2 regions of the Mesobacillus stamsii genome follow, and region 2 is predicted to be linked to the other one. Evidence: a T-box and tRNA genes for the amino acid it is inferred to sense, from the RefSeq annotation. Region 2 holds a T-box; the other holds one or more tRNA genes.

Region 1 (7,475 bases), on a different contig from region 2:
TGCGCTCGAAAGCCATCATATTTAACTTCATAACGCCATTTTTCTCCCCGGGGTGCTTCAAATGCAAGTGTTGGGAGCATCGGTTTCAGCATTCTACCCATCCTTTCGTCGGTCTTATTTATATTGTCCCAGTTTGCGTGCAAACTAGTAATGTTTTCATGAATGATTTATGAATTATGAAGCAAGTTAGTATTAAAAAGATAAGGTGGAGAATGCCATGCATACAATTTGGAAGGGGAGCATCAGCTTTGGGCTTGTTAATATCCCAATCAAGCTTCATGCTGCAACGGAGGATAAAGACATTAAGCTTCGAACACTTCATAAAGACTGCCACTCGCCGATTAAATATGAAAAAACATGTCCGGTTTGTGACAAAGAAGTGAAGAATGAAGACATTGTCAAAGCGTATGAGTACACGAAAGGGAAGTTTGTCATCCTTGAAGAGGAAGATTTAGAAGCATTGAGGAAAGAAAATGAAGACAAGGCCGTTGAAATTATTGATTTTGTGAAAATAGCCCAAATTGACCCAATTTATTTTGAACGAAGCTATTTTATCTCACCAAATGAGAGCGGCGGAAAAGCCTATTCTCTGTTAAGAAAGGCACTGGAGGAATCACAGAAGGTAGGTATTGCGAAAATCATGATTCGTGCCAAGGAACAATTAGCTGTAATCCGGGTATATGATAACACCTTGGTCATGGAAACAATTCATTTCCCAGATGAAGTCAGGAAAACCGTGGATGTTCCAAACGTCCCTTCGGATGATAAGGTGACCGAAAAAGAGCTGGAAACAGCCATCATGCTCATTGATCAATTGACCACCGAATTTGAACCAGATAAATATAAAGACGAATATCGGACAGCATTATTAGACTTGATTGAAGCAAAACGCACCGGCAAAGAACTGGTGATACCAACAGAAAAAGAGCCTGTATCCAATGTGACAGATCTAATGGCAGCTTTGCAGGCTTCTATTGACCGAACAAAGCCAGAAGCAAAGAAGGAACCTGCCGCTGCAAAGAAAAAGAAAACAGCCATAAAACCAAAGGCAAAGGAAAAGAAACAAGCCTGATGAACTTATGCCGGCCTGGCTTTTATGATGGCCGGTTTTTATCATAAAATCAGAATTTATAAACCGGGGTTTTAATGATTCTATTGGTTTTGAGGGGTGTGAATGGACTGAAAAGAGAGATGTAAGAGCGACTATAGGCGTTATCGACGGTTAGAGAGAAAATATCAACGGTTATGGCGGTTTTATCGACGGTTAGAGAGAAAATATCAACGGTTGTCGCATTTTTATCGACGGTTGGAGTGGTTTGATCACTTTAACAATACGAGCCACAATCTAACCTTTATGAGCAATGTAGGTGACTCTCTTCGACATGTGTAGTATCGACTGCCAATTGTTCTTCTTCCTCAATGATTCCTTTGGATAGGTTACAGATGTACCAATCTATCTTCTGGATACGTTAATTAAGCAAAATATCCTGGCATATGGTAAGATTAGCAAATAAAATTTATCAGGTGAAGGAGTGTAACATGGCAGTTAAAATCACCCAAACGGGAGAGCAATTGATTCTGCAGCAAATAGCCAGGCTGGAACAAGAACTAAAGCAAGTACGCATCGATAAAAACAGTGCTTTCAATGCTTGCGGAGATGATAAATTGGCGAATCCTAATTTTCATAAATTAGAGCAAGATGAGCGGATAGTAATGGACCGACTTAACGACATTCAACAAACGTACAAGACTGCTGAATTAATTGAGGTAAACGAGAGAAATACAGAGGAAGTTTCGATTGGTTCCATTGTTAAGTGTTTGTTTGAGTATCCGGATGATCCAGAGGAAGAAACATACGAAATCGTCGGATATGGGGAATCAAATATTGATGAAAATAAAATTTATTATGATACCCCGGTTGCCCAAAAACTTATCGGTTTAAAAGTGGGAGAGGAACCGCTTCTTTCCATCCCCTCTGGTAAAGTCAAATGCAGGGTTATAGGACTTTATCGCAACTGGGAGGAAGCAGGGAAGTGAAAAGTAAATGGGGTCTTGGTTTTGCTATAAAGTTTGAATCCTAAAAGTGGCAGTGATTGATAAGGTTAAACTGGATTTTTCCAGGGTAGTATAACAGGGAAAACCGTCAGGAGGTGGACGTTCGGTCATGAAAGTTGTTGTCATTTCCGATACTCATATGCCGAGGAAGGCGATTCAGCTACCGAGGATCCTGAAGCGCGACTTGGAAGAATGTGATTTCATCATCCATGCCGGGGACTGGCAGACGGTTGACCTTTATTATCAACTGCAACAATTTGCACCAACCATCGGGGTAACCGGAAATGTGGATGGTCGGGAACTTAAAAGCCTTCTTAAAACAAAAGAACTATTCATTATAGGGGAATTCCGTATAGGGATTGTCCATGGACATGGCACAGGGAAGACGACTGAAAAAAGGGCAATAGAGGCTTTTGCGGACGATGCTGTTGATTGCATTATTTATGGTCATTCACATATACCCATTCTAAAGGAAAATAACGGAGTGATCCTCTTTAATCCCGGATCTCCGATAGATAAAAGAAGACAAAAAGAATTTTCCTATGGTATCCTGACAATCGGGGAAAAAATTATAGCTAAGCATATTTTTTTTGAAGATAGCAATTAAAACCACTGTGCAGAATGGAGTGTAATTCTTTTTGACACTATTTGATGTAAAATTTCACGCAGAAGATCAGGTAGAAACAATGAAGGTCGAAAAATTAGGCAGTGAGGATTACGATCAAGCGACTGAAGGGGGCACGCGTCATCTTTTTGACTTGGACACAAATATCGGCTTTTTTGTTTTCTTTGATGCAGAAGACAAGGAGGGAAAGGTATCCTATTTAATGCTCCAATACGAAGACGACAATGAAATGCCAACTAATTGCTACGGGTTCACGCTAAAGGATTTCTATGAATTTTCAGCACTGTATCTGAATGACCTTGAATTCACGGAAGAGCTGAACGAAGAAGAGGGAGAGCTTGGCCCTGTTCAACACCTCGCCCATCTGATTTATCATATAGTCGAGGAAGGAAGCTCAGTAGAAGTGTAAAAAGAAGAGCAGGATTTTTTCCTGCTCTTCGTTCGTTTATTCCTGTTCGGTTTCTTGAAGTGCCTGCAAATGTTGTTCGCAATAAGCTCTCACCAATTCTGCTTCATCTTCCTCGAGCTCAAAATCGAGAACTTTTTCTGTTTCTTTTTCAATAAAGTAGCTTTGGAGAATTCGACTGTTGCTCTCGTCCACGAGGAACAGCACCTTTAAAAACAGCCCATTATCCGTGTAAAGCTCATCGTCTTCATCAACTTCAATACTTAAGAAATACTCATATCTGTCCCCTGTCAGAAGCCCAAATGGATCTTCGAGGAGTTCGACCGTATGTCCGGTAATCTTCATATCTTTCTCATCCTTTTGATTTTGTCCTTACTATTATATATCGAAATGCTCTTAAACAATCAAGTATCGTCTTCAAAAAATTAGAGAAACAATTTAAGCGCCTGATATCCGAAATAGAAGGCAAATCCGATCAGAGACACACCGGAAATAAGGGAAATGAAAGTTAATAACCTTGTTTTGAGCAGCTTTCGAAAGCTACTCGAAATAGCTGCCATTACAATATCCCATAAAACGAGACCGAGGATGATACCGAAGCTATAAAAAACAAGTTGTCCGTCTCCATAGCTAGAAGCGGTTTTTGCGAGAACAGAGCCGTAAATCCCTAACCAGAATAATATGGTCAGCGGGTTAGAAATAGACATAAAGAAACCGGAAAAAAAAGACTTGATACTTGAGTTTCCTTGTCGATGCTCCATCATGATTTTTCCTGAATTGGTGATTGTTTCAATGCCTGTATATAGCAAGACGAAGAATCCGAAAAGCCAGAGGAATGACTGCATGAATGGCGTATCAAGATACTTAAAAATCCCAAGATAGACAGTAAACATATAGAACATATCAGCTGTCAAGGCACCAAGACCAAAAAGCCATGCCTGTAGAAAGCCGTACTTGATCCCTTTGTCCATTTGTGCAGCATTCACAGGGCCAATGGGCGCGGCAAGTGACAGGCCAAGGAATACGTAACCAAGGAAAACAGCCAATATATCAAACCTCCAAACCTGAAAGCGTAATTTGCTTGTACTATTTTTATTCAGGTGATTCTTGATGTACAACCTTTTTTATAAAAAAAACCAATAAAATTTTGTTTAAATAAAAAATTAGGAAGTGAATATACTAGTTATTGTGGTGTTTAGCATCAAAACGCAGGTCAGTTTTGGAAAAAATAAGAAAGTATGATAAAATAGAATAGAAATCAACTTTCGGATCATTCATTTATTATAAAAAGTATCATTGCCGGCTTTTTATAATAAATGAATTTTTTTATCAAACGAACGATGATAAGGTTTTCTCAAGAATTTATTTTGGATTAACTTAAAGAGAGAGCCCGCGATTAAAATGATAGGAGCGTGAGGAAAATGGCATTTGGAAGAAAACCGCCTGAAGAAATCGTCACTGCAGAAACGAAAATATGGGAATGTACTGCTGATGATTGCAATTGCTGGGTTCGAGATAACTTTAAAAGCAGCAATATCCCCGCTTGCCCGATTTGCAAAAGTGATATGAAGGAAACGACCAAGATAATTGAAGTGGTCAACAACCACAGTCAAAATTTAATTGGTTAGCAACTGATACAAGAAGCCCGGATGAAAATCCGGGCTGTTTTTTTAATTATATGAATTTTTTAGGCTTATCCGAATCGGATCGTGTTTAGATACCGAGTTTGACAGGTTTGAAGGGAAAAGAGGCGAAGTTGTCAAGAACCTGTTTGTCTAGGTTTCTAAGTGCGACCATCAAACGCAATATTTAACTGAAAAACACAAAAAAAGTGCCTTATGTTAAAAGGCACCTTTTCTGTATGCGGATGAGAGGACTTGAACCTCCACGGTGTTGCCACCACTAGAACCTGAATCTAGCGCGTCTGCCGATTCCGCCACACCCGCGAATAAGTTATAAAAGAATTATATCATAAAAATATTTGAATTCAATTAAAATTTTTATGAACCTAGTACAAGTAGTATTATTCTTCCTTTCCAGGACATAAAATTTACAAATTTGCTGTGTGTTTGGAGGACGACAACTTGAGTATCAGTTTGCTAGCAAGTTATATTTTTTTAGGATTAACTCTTGCTGCCCCAATTGGACCGGTCAATTCAGCAAGGCTGGATAAGGGAATTAAAAATGGATTCTGGCATGCCTGGATTGTTGGTACAGGCTCAATGATCGCAGATGCCATTTTCATGTTTCTTATCTATCTTGGACTTGTAAATTTTTTGGACATGCCAATCATTCAAATTTTTTTATGGCTATTTGGCGGTTTCGTACTCATTTACTCTGGGATGGAAGGAATCATAAAGGCCAATAGCATTCAACTTGCTTCAAGTAGGGGAAGAGAATCACTGTTTAAATGCTTCCTAACAGGATTTATCCTGTCCATCAGTAGTCCTTTATCAATCCTTTTCTGGATAGGGATTTATGGATCAGTCCTGGCGAAGACGGCAAGCAATTATGGCTATGCGGACTTATTGATCTACAGTAGCATGATTTTCCTGGGACTAGCAGTTTGGGATGTAATTATCGCAGCAATCACGACTGGTTTTAGGCGTTTCTTAACCTATAACAGTTTAAAAACGATTTCTGTATTTTCAGGGATGTCGTTAATAGGCTTTGGTTTGTATTTCGGATATCAAGGCATTAAAGCTCTAATTTAAAAAAAAACGTTCAAAACCAATCACCATATTTAAAAATAATGAAGTATATTGCTTTATTTTGAAAGAAAATGATTGATTTTTGAAATCGATTACATTATGATGGATTTACGAAGCAAAATAGGAGGAATGGCTCATGTTAACACCTGAGCGCCACCAGCTCATTTTACAATTAATCAAGGAAAAATCAATCGTGAAAATTCAAGAACTCCTTGATATCACAGGAGCTTCGGAGTCCACTATACGGCGTGACCTGACAGTACTTGAAGAGGAAAAATTCTTGAAGAGGATACATGGAGGTGCAGCAAGGCTTAAAGGAAAACTTCAGGAACCGAGCATGAACGAGAAATCTTCCAAAAACCTTCATGAAAAAAGGCAAATCGCCAAATTAGCGGCAAGTCTGATTGAAGAAGGTGACAGCGTTTATCTTGATGCAGGGTCGACAATTAAGGAAATGATTCCTTTCCTGCCTGCCAAGGATATTGTAGTGGTTACCAACGGATTGATGCATTTGCCGGAACTGATGGATAGGAATATTGAAACCTACGTGATCGGCGGTTATGCGAAGCCGAAGACAAATGCAGTAATTGGCAGAGGAGCGGTGGCTAGTCTCGAACAATATCGGTTTGATAAATGTTTTCTAGGCGTCAATGGCATTCATCCTCATTCTGGATTTACAACGCCAGACCAGGAGGAAGCAATGATTAAATCCAAAGCAATTTTCTTGTCACGAGAAACGTATGTCCTGGCAGACGAAAGTAAATTCTCGGAAATCACATTTGCTAAAATAGCGGATTTGCAGGAAGCGGCAATTATTACAAATAGTCTAGATGAAGATACGAAAGGGCAATATACCAGCAAAACTACTATAAAGGTCGTGACACCATGATCTATACATTAACACTAAATCCATCTGTCGATTATATCATTGAAGCAGGTGAGATTGTACTTGGAGCTTTGAATAGAACTTCCTATGAAACCAAACTACCAGGCGGGAAAGGAATCAATGTTTCAAGAGTTCTCCGCTCTCTTGGAGTGGAGAGCAAGGCGACGGGCTTTTTGGGCGGTTTTACAGGCAAATATGTGGAAGAGTTCCTCCATAAGGAAGGCATATATACCAACTTTGTCAAAGTTGGGGGAGATACAAGAATCAATATTAAACTGAAGGCAGAAAAAGAAACGGAAATTAATGCACGAGGACCTGAAATTTCCACCCTTGAAATTGGATTATTAAAAGATCAGATAAAACAGCTTGGAAAAGGAGATTACCTGATCCTTGCCGGGAGCATTCCATCTAGCATGCCACAAACGATTTATCAGGATATCGTTCAAATCTGCAAAGAAACAGGGGCAGAAGTGATGATAGATGCAGAAGGTGAGTTGCTGAAAACCGTGCTTGAGTATAAACCTTTTTTGATAAAACCAAACAATCACGAATTAGGACAGTTTTTCGGTAGAGAAATTTCAGAAGTGGAGGACGCCATTTTTTATGGACAAAAGCTAGTTGAGGCAGGAGCAAAAAATGTCATCGTTTCCCTTGCTGAAATGGGTGCTGTCTATATAAATGAATCCGGTGCCATTCATGCGAGCGTTCCACAAGGGGAAGTGAAAAGCTCTGTGGGAGCCGGCGATTCAATGGTAGCAGGCTTCCTGGCACAGTACTTAAAAACGAATGACC
Region 2 (7,475 bases):
TGTTGTTACAACTGTCCGGGCCATCTGTGGCGAGTCCCATCAGGACGCGTATAATCCGGTGGCTGCAGTAACCGTCATTGTGCCGGTAATTGGTGTGGCAATTGCGATCGTTCTTTTCTCACTTGGGTTAGGCATATAAGAAAGGGGTTCCTCAATGGTAAAAAACAAAGTAGTTCTGATCACCGGGGCCGCCCAGGGGATTGGGTTTGAGATTGGAAAGAGTTTTGCTGAACATGGCGGGAAAGTTTTTTTGACAGATTTACAAGCAGACGCTGTAAAAAAAGCAGCAAAGAGCCTGCGGGAATCAGGGTACGAAGCTTATGGTCTAAAATGTGATGTTACCAATGAAAAAGACATCGAAATCGCAGTGGTGAAATGTGTTGAGCACTTTGGAAGTGTCGATGTTCTCATTAATAACGCAGGCCTGCAATATGTATCGATGATTGAAGACTTTCCGACCGAAAAATTCGAGCTGTTGATCAAGGTCATGCTGACCGCACCTTTTGTGACATTAAAGCATGTCCTGCCAGTCATGAAAAAGCAAGGTTTTGGCCGGGTGATCAACATCGCATCCATTAATGGGCTTGTCGGTTTTGCAGGTAAAGCAGCTTACAACAGTGCAAAGCATGGGGTAATCGGGCTGACAAAGGTGGCCGCACTTGAAACAGCACAGCACGGGATAACAGTAAACGCAGTCTGCCCGGGGTATGTCGATACTCCGTTAGTCCGCAATCAGCTATCCAGTCTTGCGGAAACAAGGAACGTCCCACTGGAAAAAGTTCTTGAAGAAGTAATTTTCCCGCTAGTTCCGCAGAAACGCCTGCTGGCTGTAGAAGAAATCGCCAATTATGTGCTGTTCCTTGCTAGTGATTCTGCGAAAGGAATCACCGGCCAGGCTGCGGTCATTGATGGCGGATATACGATTCAATGAAAAAATCCAGTAGGAAGAGCGCGTCATAGAAAAATCCATCAGTAACCGAAATGGAATTTCCATATCGCCTTTATAACGAGCAGCCCATTAAGCGGCTGCTTGTTATATGATTCTATTAATTCGGTAAAAATGGCGCAAATCTCCGAGCAGATGGGCGATGATCAGCTAAAAAAATCTTTTGGAGGAGAATAGGTTCTGTTTTTGGTGTTGCCATTTATAAGAAGATTCATTGAATGGAGGATTCGTGTGGCAGTATCCTCTGAATTAATATGGAGGAATTTCCTCAAGTGGATATTGGATAAAATAGGACTATATAAAAGAAAATAATCTTTCACAGCAGTCTTATGTGCTTCCCGTGCTGTCTTCCCACATTTTTGGCATAACCAGGTCCCGTGGATGCGCTCCATTCTGAAAGTTTGGCAATGAGGGCACTGGACACCAGTGATAAGATCCAGGGGGATATGGAATGATGGGGGGTCTGGGATGAATGGTTCATGATGTTTTAACAGCAACCTGGTGACTTTTTTTACATACTTCTTAGTTAGTTTTTCTTCCGCGAAAACTACTCATAATTCCGCGAAAGTGTCAGTGGATTCCGCGAAAATCCCCCATGATTCCGCGAACTGGAAATTCCGTGCGATTTTTTCCAAAACAAGATACCATTCCTACACAAATCCTATCCACCATTCATAAACTATCTTTCGTAATCATTTATTTCCACCCCTGCTTGCATCCGCAGGGAAATTTTATTACAATAACTCTATATTCATAATGAAAGACTTCGACAAGGAGTAGTAATGGTGCAAAGCCTGATGTAGAGAGCTGGCGGTCGGTGCAAGCCAGACAGGATCCATCATGAACTCGCCTTTGAGTTGCAGACGTGAACCAACAAGTAGCGTTTGCCGTTTTTCCGCGTTAAGGGTGAATGAAGCGAGTGTTGCACACTAATTTGGGTGGTACCGCGGGAGATCATACATTATCTCTCGTCCCTTTACAGGGGCGGGAGTTTTTTATTTTTTTTGAAGAAAATTCATTCGCTAAAATAAATCGAAACCAAACAGGAGGACAGTTACGATGAGTTTTAACCACCAGGAAATCGAAAAAAAATGGCAATCGCATTGGGAACAGAACAAAACGTTTAAAACAACGGAAGATAAAGGCAAAGAGAAGTTCTATGCGCTGGATATGTTCCCGTATCCATCTGGAGCCGGCCTGCACGTAGGCCATCCGGAAGGGTACACAGCGACGGATATCCTTTCCCGGATGAAAAGGATGCAAGGATTCAACGTTCTCCATCCAATGGGCTGGGATGCGTTTGGACTGCCGGCAGAGCAATATGCACTGGACACTGGGAATGACCCGGCCGAGTTCACAGAGAAAAACATCAACACTTTTCGCCGCCAAATCAAGGCATTAGGTTTTTCATACGACTGGGACCGCGAAGTCAACACAACGGACCCTGAATACTATAAGTGGACTCAGTGGATTTTCCTGAAGCTTTATGAAAAGGGGCTTGCTTATATTGACGAAGTCGCTGTTAACTGGTGTCCAGCACTTGGAACCGTTTTAGCGAACGAAGAAGTAATCGACGGAAAAAGTGAGCGCGGCGGACATCCGGTCGAGCGCCGTCCGATGAGACAGTGGATGCTTAAAATCACTGCCTACGCAGATCGGCTGCTGGAGGATCTAGATTTACTTGATTGGCCGGAAAGCCTAAAGGATATGCAACGCAACTGGATTGGCCGTTCAGAAGGGGCAGAAATCACCTTCCATATCGAAGGCAATCAGGATACATTTACGGTGTTCACAACTCGTCCGGATACACTATTCGGTGCAACTTATGCAGTGCTTGCACCCGAACACCAGCTGGTGGATAAAATTACAACAGCTGAGCAAAAGGCTGCTGTCGAAAAATATATCGATGAAATCAAGAGCAAGAGTGACTTAGAGCGCACCGATCTAGCCAAAGACAAAACTGGTGTGTTCACCGGTGCGTTCGCGATCAATCCAGCCAATGGCGAAAAAATGCCAGTCTGGATCGCAGACTATGTTCTTGTATCATACGGAACAGGCGCGATCATGGCAGTTCCTGCGCATGATGAGCGTGACTACGAGTTTGCTAAAAAATTCAATTTAGAAATCAAGGAAGTCGTGGCCGGCGGAAACGTCCAGGAAGAAGCGTATACTGGCGACGGTGATCACGTAAACTCTGAATTCCTTAACGGCATGAACAAGGAAGATACCATCAGCAAGATGATTGCCTGGCTTGAAGAAAAAGGCATTGGCAACAAGAAGGTTACTTACCGCCTTCGCGACTGGTTGTTCAGCCGCCAGCGTTATTGGGGCGAGCCGATTCCAATCATCCACTGGGAAGATGGCACCATGACAGCTGTTCCAGAAGATCAGCTGCCGCTTGTCCTTCCAAAAACAACGGAAATAAAGCCATCCGGTACAGGTGAGTCCCCGCTTGCCAATATTGATGGCTGGGTGAATGTCATCGATTCTAAAACGGGCAAAAAAGGCCGCAGGGAAACGAATACGATGCCGCAATGGGCTGGCAGCTGTTGGTACTACCTGCGCTACATTGATCCGAAAAATGATCAGGCACTTGCAGATGAAGAAAAATTAAAGCAATGGCTGCCTGTTGATATTTATATTGGAGGAGCAGAACATGCAGTTCTGCACTTGCTTTACGCTCGTTTCTGGCACAAGGTCCTGTACGATTTAGGCGTTGTTCATACAAAAGAGCCATTTCAGAAGCTTTTCAACCAAGGGATGATCCTTGGCGAAAACAATGAAAAAATGAGCAAATCAAAAGGCAATGTAGTCAACCCGGATGAAATCGTCGGAAGCCATGGTGCCGATACACTACGCCTTTATGAAATGTTCATGGGACCGCTTGATGCTTCAATTGCATGGTCAGCCAATGGGCTTGACGGTTCGCGTCGGTTCCTTGACCGCATCTGGCGCCTATTCGTTGAAGACAATGGCAACCTGAGCTTGAAAATCAAGGACGCGGAAAACCCGAATCTTGAAAGAGTCTACCACCAGACGGTTAAAAAGGTAACGGAAGCTTATGAAGGACTTCGGTTCAATACTGCAATCTCCCAAATGATGATTTTTATAAACGAAGCGTATAAGGCTGAGGAGCTTCCTAAGCATTATGTCGAAGGATTCGTGAAAATGCTTGCGCCAATCGCACCGCATATCACGGAAGAACTTTGGGAAAAGCTAGGACATAGCGAGTCAATCACTTATGCAGCATGGCCTGCATATGATGAAGCCAAGCTAGTCGAAGACGAAGTCGAAATCGTAGTCCAGGTGAACGGCAAGATCAAAGCAAAAATGATGGTACCCGCCGATGCCAACAGAGAAACGCTTGAGCAAATCGCGATGGGCGATAATACCGTTAAAGAACAAATCGATGGCAAGACAGTCCGCAAGGTAATTGCAGTCCCAGGGAAGCTTGTCAACATTGTTGCTAACTAATTCGTTTACAAAGGATCGCATTGCGCGATCCTTTGTTACAGAAAAATAAATACCCCATGAGGTTTTTTCCTTTGTAATATAAAAAGAGTTTTTATATAATAAATAGGGGAAAATACTTTAACATCAATTTTTTAAAAAATGGAGGAAAGAATTTATGAATAAAATCGAAACAATTTCACCTCAAGAACTTCAAAAGAAATTGGAAACAGGCGAAAAGCTTGAAATGGTAGACGTACGGGAACATGACGAGGTAGCATTCGGTATGATACCGGGAGCAAAGCATATCCCGATGGGCGAAATACCAGAAAGATTGAACGAATTCGATAAGGACAAAGAATACATTTTCATTTGCCGATCAAGCGCACGCAGCGGCAATGTCTGCCACTTCATGAACCAGCAAGGTTTCAAAGTCCGCAATATGATTGGCGGCATGATGAGCTGGAGCGGAGAAACAAAACGTCCTTAATTATAAAATTCTGACATTCTGGCAAAGATGATGGTAAAAAGGAAGGAAGATTCCCTTGATCCAGGTCAGAGTGTTTGATCATGAGCATGAAAAAGATTTAGAACAGGACATGAACGTATTTCTTGAAAAGCTAGATGAAAAAAAACTAGTGGACATTAAATACAATGTCGCCGTCATCCCGGAAGAAGAGGAAGAAGAGCAGATCTACTGCTTTTCCGCCATGGTTGTGTACAGAGCCTGAAAATTACTCAGGCTCTGTTTTTTATGTGAAAAAGTAAGGCCATGACGGACACTAAGTTTTCCAACTCTATTTTTGCAGTGCGAACTGGACTGCATTTGTCCCGGCAAGTCTTCCGGTGACCAGTGCTGAGGTAATATTGTAACCGCCCGTATATCCGTGGATATCGAGGATTTCACCGCAGAAGTACAGACCAGCTGCTTTCTTAGATGCCATGGTTTGCGGTTCGATTTCTTTGATGGAGACGCCGCCTCCGGTGACGAAGGCTTTATCAAGCGGCAAGGTACCGTTGACTTTGAATTCGAATTGCTTGATTGTTTTCGCAAAACTCCTGATTTTTTCATGGCCAAGTTGACCGCCCTGGACTGCAGGATCGATTACATTGCGCTCCAGCAGGAACAATAGATAACGTTCAGGCAATAGTCCTTTAAGTAAATTTTTCATCGCTTTTTTTGGCTCGGCTTGTATCAATTTAGTAATTTCTTGGAAAACTTCTTCTTCTTTCATCTCGGGCAGGGCATCCAGAGACAGGACAACCTCTTTTAGATTCCATTTTTGCATCGCTTTGACGACAAACTGGCTGCAGCGGAGGACCGCTGGACCGCTGACGCCGAAGTGGGTGAAAATCATATCCATTTTGTGAGTAATCAGTGGTTTCCCTTTTGGATTAAGGACGCTAAGTGCGATTCCCCTTAGCGAAAGTCCTTGCAAAACTTTCTCCTTTATAAAAGGTTCAGAAGACGTTATAGGGACTTCTGTTGGGAATAGGGTAGTAATGGTATGACCGGCTTTCTCGGCCCATGCATATCCATCGCCAGTCGAACCGGTATGGGGGACAGATTTTCCGCCGACGGCAATAATGATGCTGTCTGCAAAAATCCTTTCTCCATTTTTTAGTTCAACTGATTGTACGCTTCCTTCTCTGTAATGTACGTCTGCCACGGGGGTGTTCGTCTTAATTTCCACTTTTAAATCTTTAAGCTTAGATAAAAGCGCATCAACAACGGATTGAGCTTTATTGGAGACAGGGAACATCCTGCCATGATCTTCTTCCTTAAGCTTAATTCCTAGGCCTTCGAAAAAGGAAATGATGTCTTCATTGCTGAAAATGGAGAACGCACTGTATAAGAACCGCCCATTTCCGGGTATATGTTTAATGATTTCGTCGACTGGAAGGCGGTTGGTCACATTGCAGCGTCCGCCCCCGGAAATCGCCAGCTTGCGGCCGAGCTTGTCCCCTTTATCGATGAGCATCACTTTTGCATTCTGCTCGCCAGCAGCAATTGCAGCCATCAACCCAGACGGACCTCCGCCTAGGACAATTACATCGTATTTCATCGCTTCACCAACTTATAAAATTTCTGTTTGCGCTTTTCTTATTATAATACATCTTCTTTAAAAACATTTCCCTTTCTGTTCTTCACCCTGAAAACTGGCAGTCAGGCTGAAGAAAGAGTAAACTAGGAAGGCAAGAAATTGATAATTATCACTGTATCGGCTCATGTTTATGGTAATATAAAAGTTTGTAAACCGATTTTATTTTATAGATTGAAAAGTAGGGATTATATGTCATCTAAGCTATTGCGTGGGACGTTCATACTGACGGTTGGCACCATTTTATCCAAGGTGATTGGGTTGTTTTATGTTATTCCCTTTTTTGCCATCGTCGGAGATTATGGGACCGCCTTATATTCTTTCTCTTATATTCCGTATACCATTTTTATAAGTATTGCAACGGCTGGTGTGCCGTTGGCTGTTTCAAAGTTCATAGCAAAATATAATGCACTTGAAGAGTATGCTGTCGGCAGGAAGTTGTTTAAATCAGGAGTCGCTGTCATGCTGGCGACAGGTGTTTTCTCGTTCTTGCTCATGTATGTAACGGCCCCGGGTCTGGCGGAGATTGTCATGAACACGAGTGGGGAAGATCAGGCGAAAATAACGGCTGAGGATGTGACAACCGTTATCCGGGCAGTCAGTTTTGCGCTGATCGTTGTTCCATTTATGAGTTTGATCCGCGGATTCTTTCAGGGTCATCAATCGATGGGTCCTTCAGCTGTCTCTCAAGTGGCGGAGCAAATTGTCAGGATTGCCTTCATGCTTGCAGGTGCTTTTTTTGTGCTGAACGTAATGGATGGGGATATGGTGACCGCTGTCAGTGTAGCTACGTTTGCAGCGTTCATTGGTGCACTTGGCAGTCTAGGAGTGCTAGGCTGGTATTGGGTCAAAAGGAAACCGCATTTGGATCAATTACTGGCAGAAGACAAAAAAACATTGGATGTACCTTTAAAGAAAATCTATAAGGAAATACTTGTTTATGCAGCGCCGTTCGTCTTTGTGGGCATTGCTAATCC

Evidence for each region. A T-box is a leader RNA that pairs with one kind of tRNA and senses whether it is charged. The one in region 2 lies ahead of leuS (leucine--tRNA ligase), so its partner is inferred to be a tRNA-Leu.
Region 1: it encodes a tRNA-Leu, which carries the amino acid that the T-box ahead of leuS (leucine--tRNA ligase) is inferred to sense. The anticodon was not compared.

The regions. Positions count from the first base shown of each region.
Region 1 covers NZ_JAUSUN010000001.1:114,758-122,232, reverse strand. Annotated here, with positions in the region: gene J2S25_RS00640 (DNA ligase D) at 1-89, opposite strand, end outside; gene ku (non-homologous end joining protein Ku) at 218-1,072, shown strand; gene J2S25_RS00630 (GreA/GreB family elongation factor) at 1,540-2,037, shown strand; gene J2S25_RS00625 (metallophosphoesterase family protein) at 2,165-2,662, shown strand; gene J2S25_RS00620 (cytosolic protein) at 2,742-3,089, shown strand; gene J2S25_RS00615 (DUF6509 family protein) at 3,126-3,431, opposite strand; gene J2S25_RS00610 (LysE family transporter) at 3,512-4,132, opposite strand; gene J2S25_RS00605 (cold-shock protein) at 4,508-4,714, shown strand; tRNA gene J2S25_RS00600 (tRNA-Leu) at 4,949-5,032, opposite strand; gene J2S25_RS00595 (LysE family transporter) at 5,171-5,800, shown strand; gene J2S25_RS00590 (DeoR/GlpR family DNA-binding transcription regulator) at 5,934-6,686, shown strand; gene pfkB (1-phosphofructokinase) at 6,683-7,475, shown strand, end outside.
Region 2 covers NZ_JAUSUN010000005.1:171,652-179,126, reverse strand. Annotated here, with positions in the region: gene J2S25_RS06135 (GntP family permease) at 1-139, shown strand, start outside; gene J2S25_RS06130 (3-hydroxybutyrate dehydrogenase) at 155-931, shown strand; T-box leader at 1,704-1,925, shown strand; gene leuS (leucine--tRNA ligase) at 2,006-4,420, shown strand; gene J2S25_RS06120 (rhodanese-like domain-containing protein) at 4,575-4,886, shown strand; gene J2S25_RS06115 (sporulation protein Cse60) at 4,942-5,127, shown strand; gene J2S25_RS06110 (BaiN/RdsA family NAD(P)/FAD-dependent oxidoreductase) at 5,194-6,462, opposite strand; gene J2S25_RS06105 (putative polysaccharide biosynthesis protein) at 6,691-7,475, shown strand, end outside.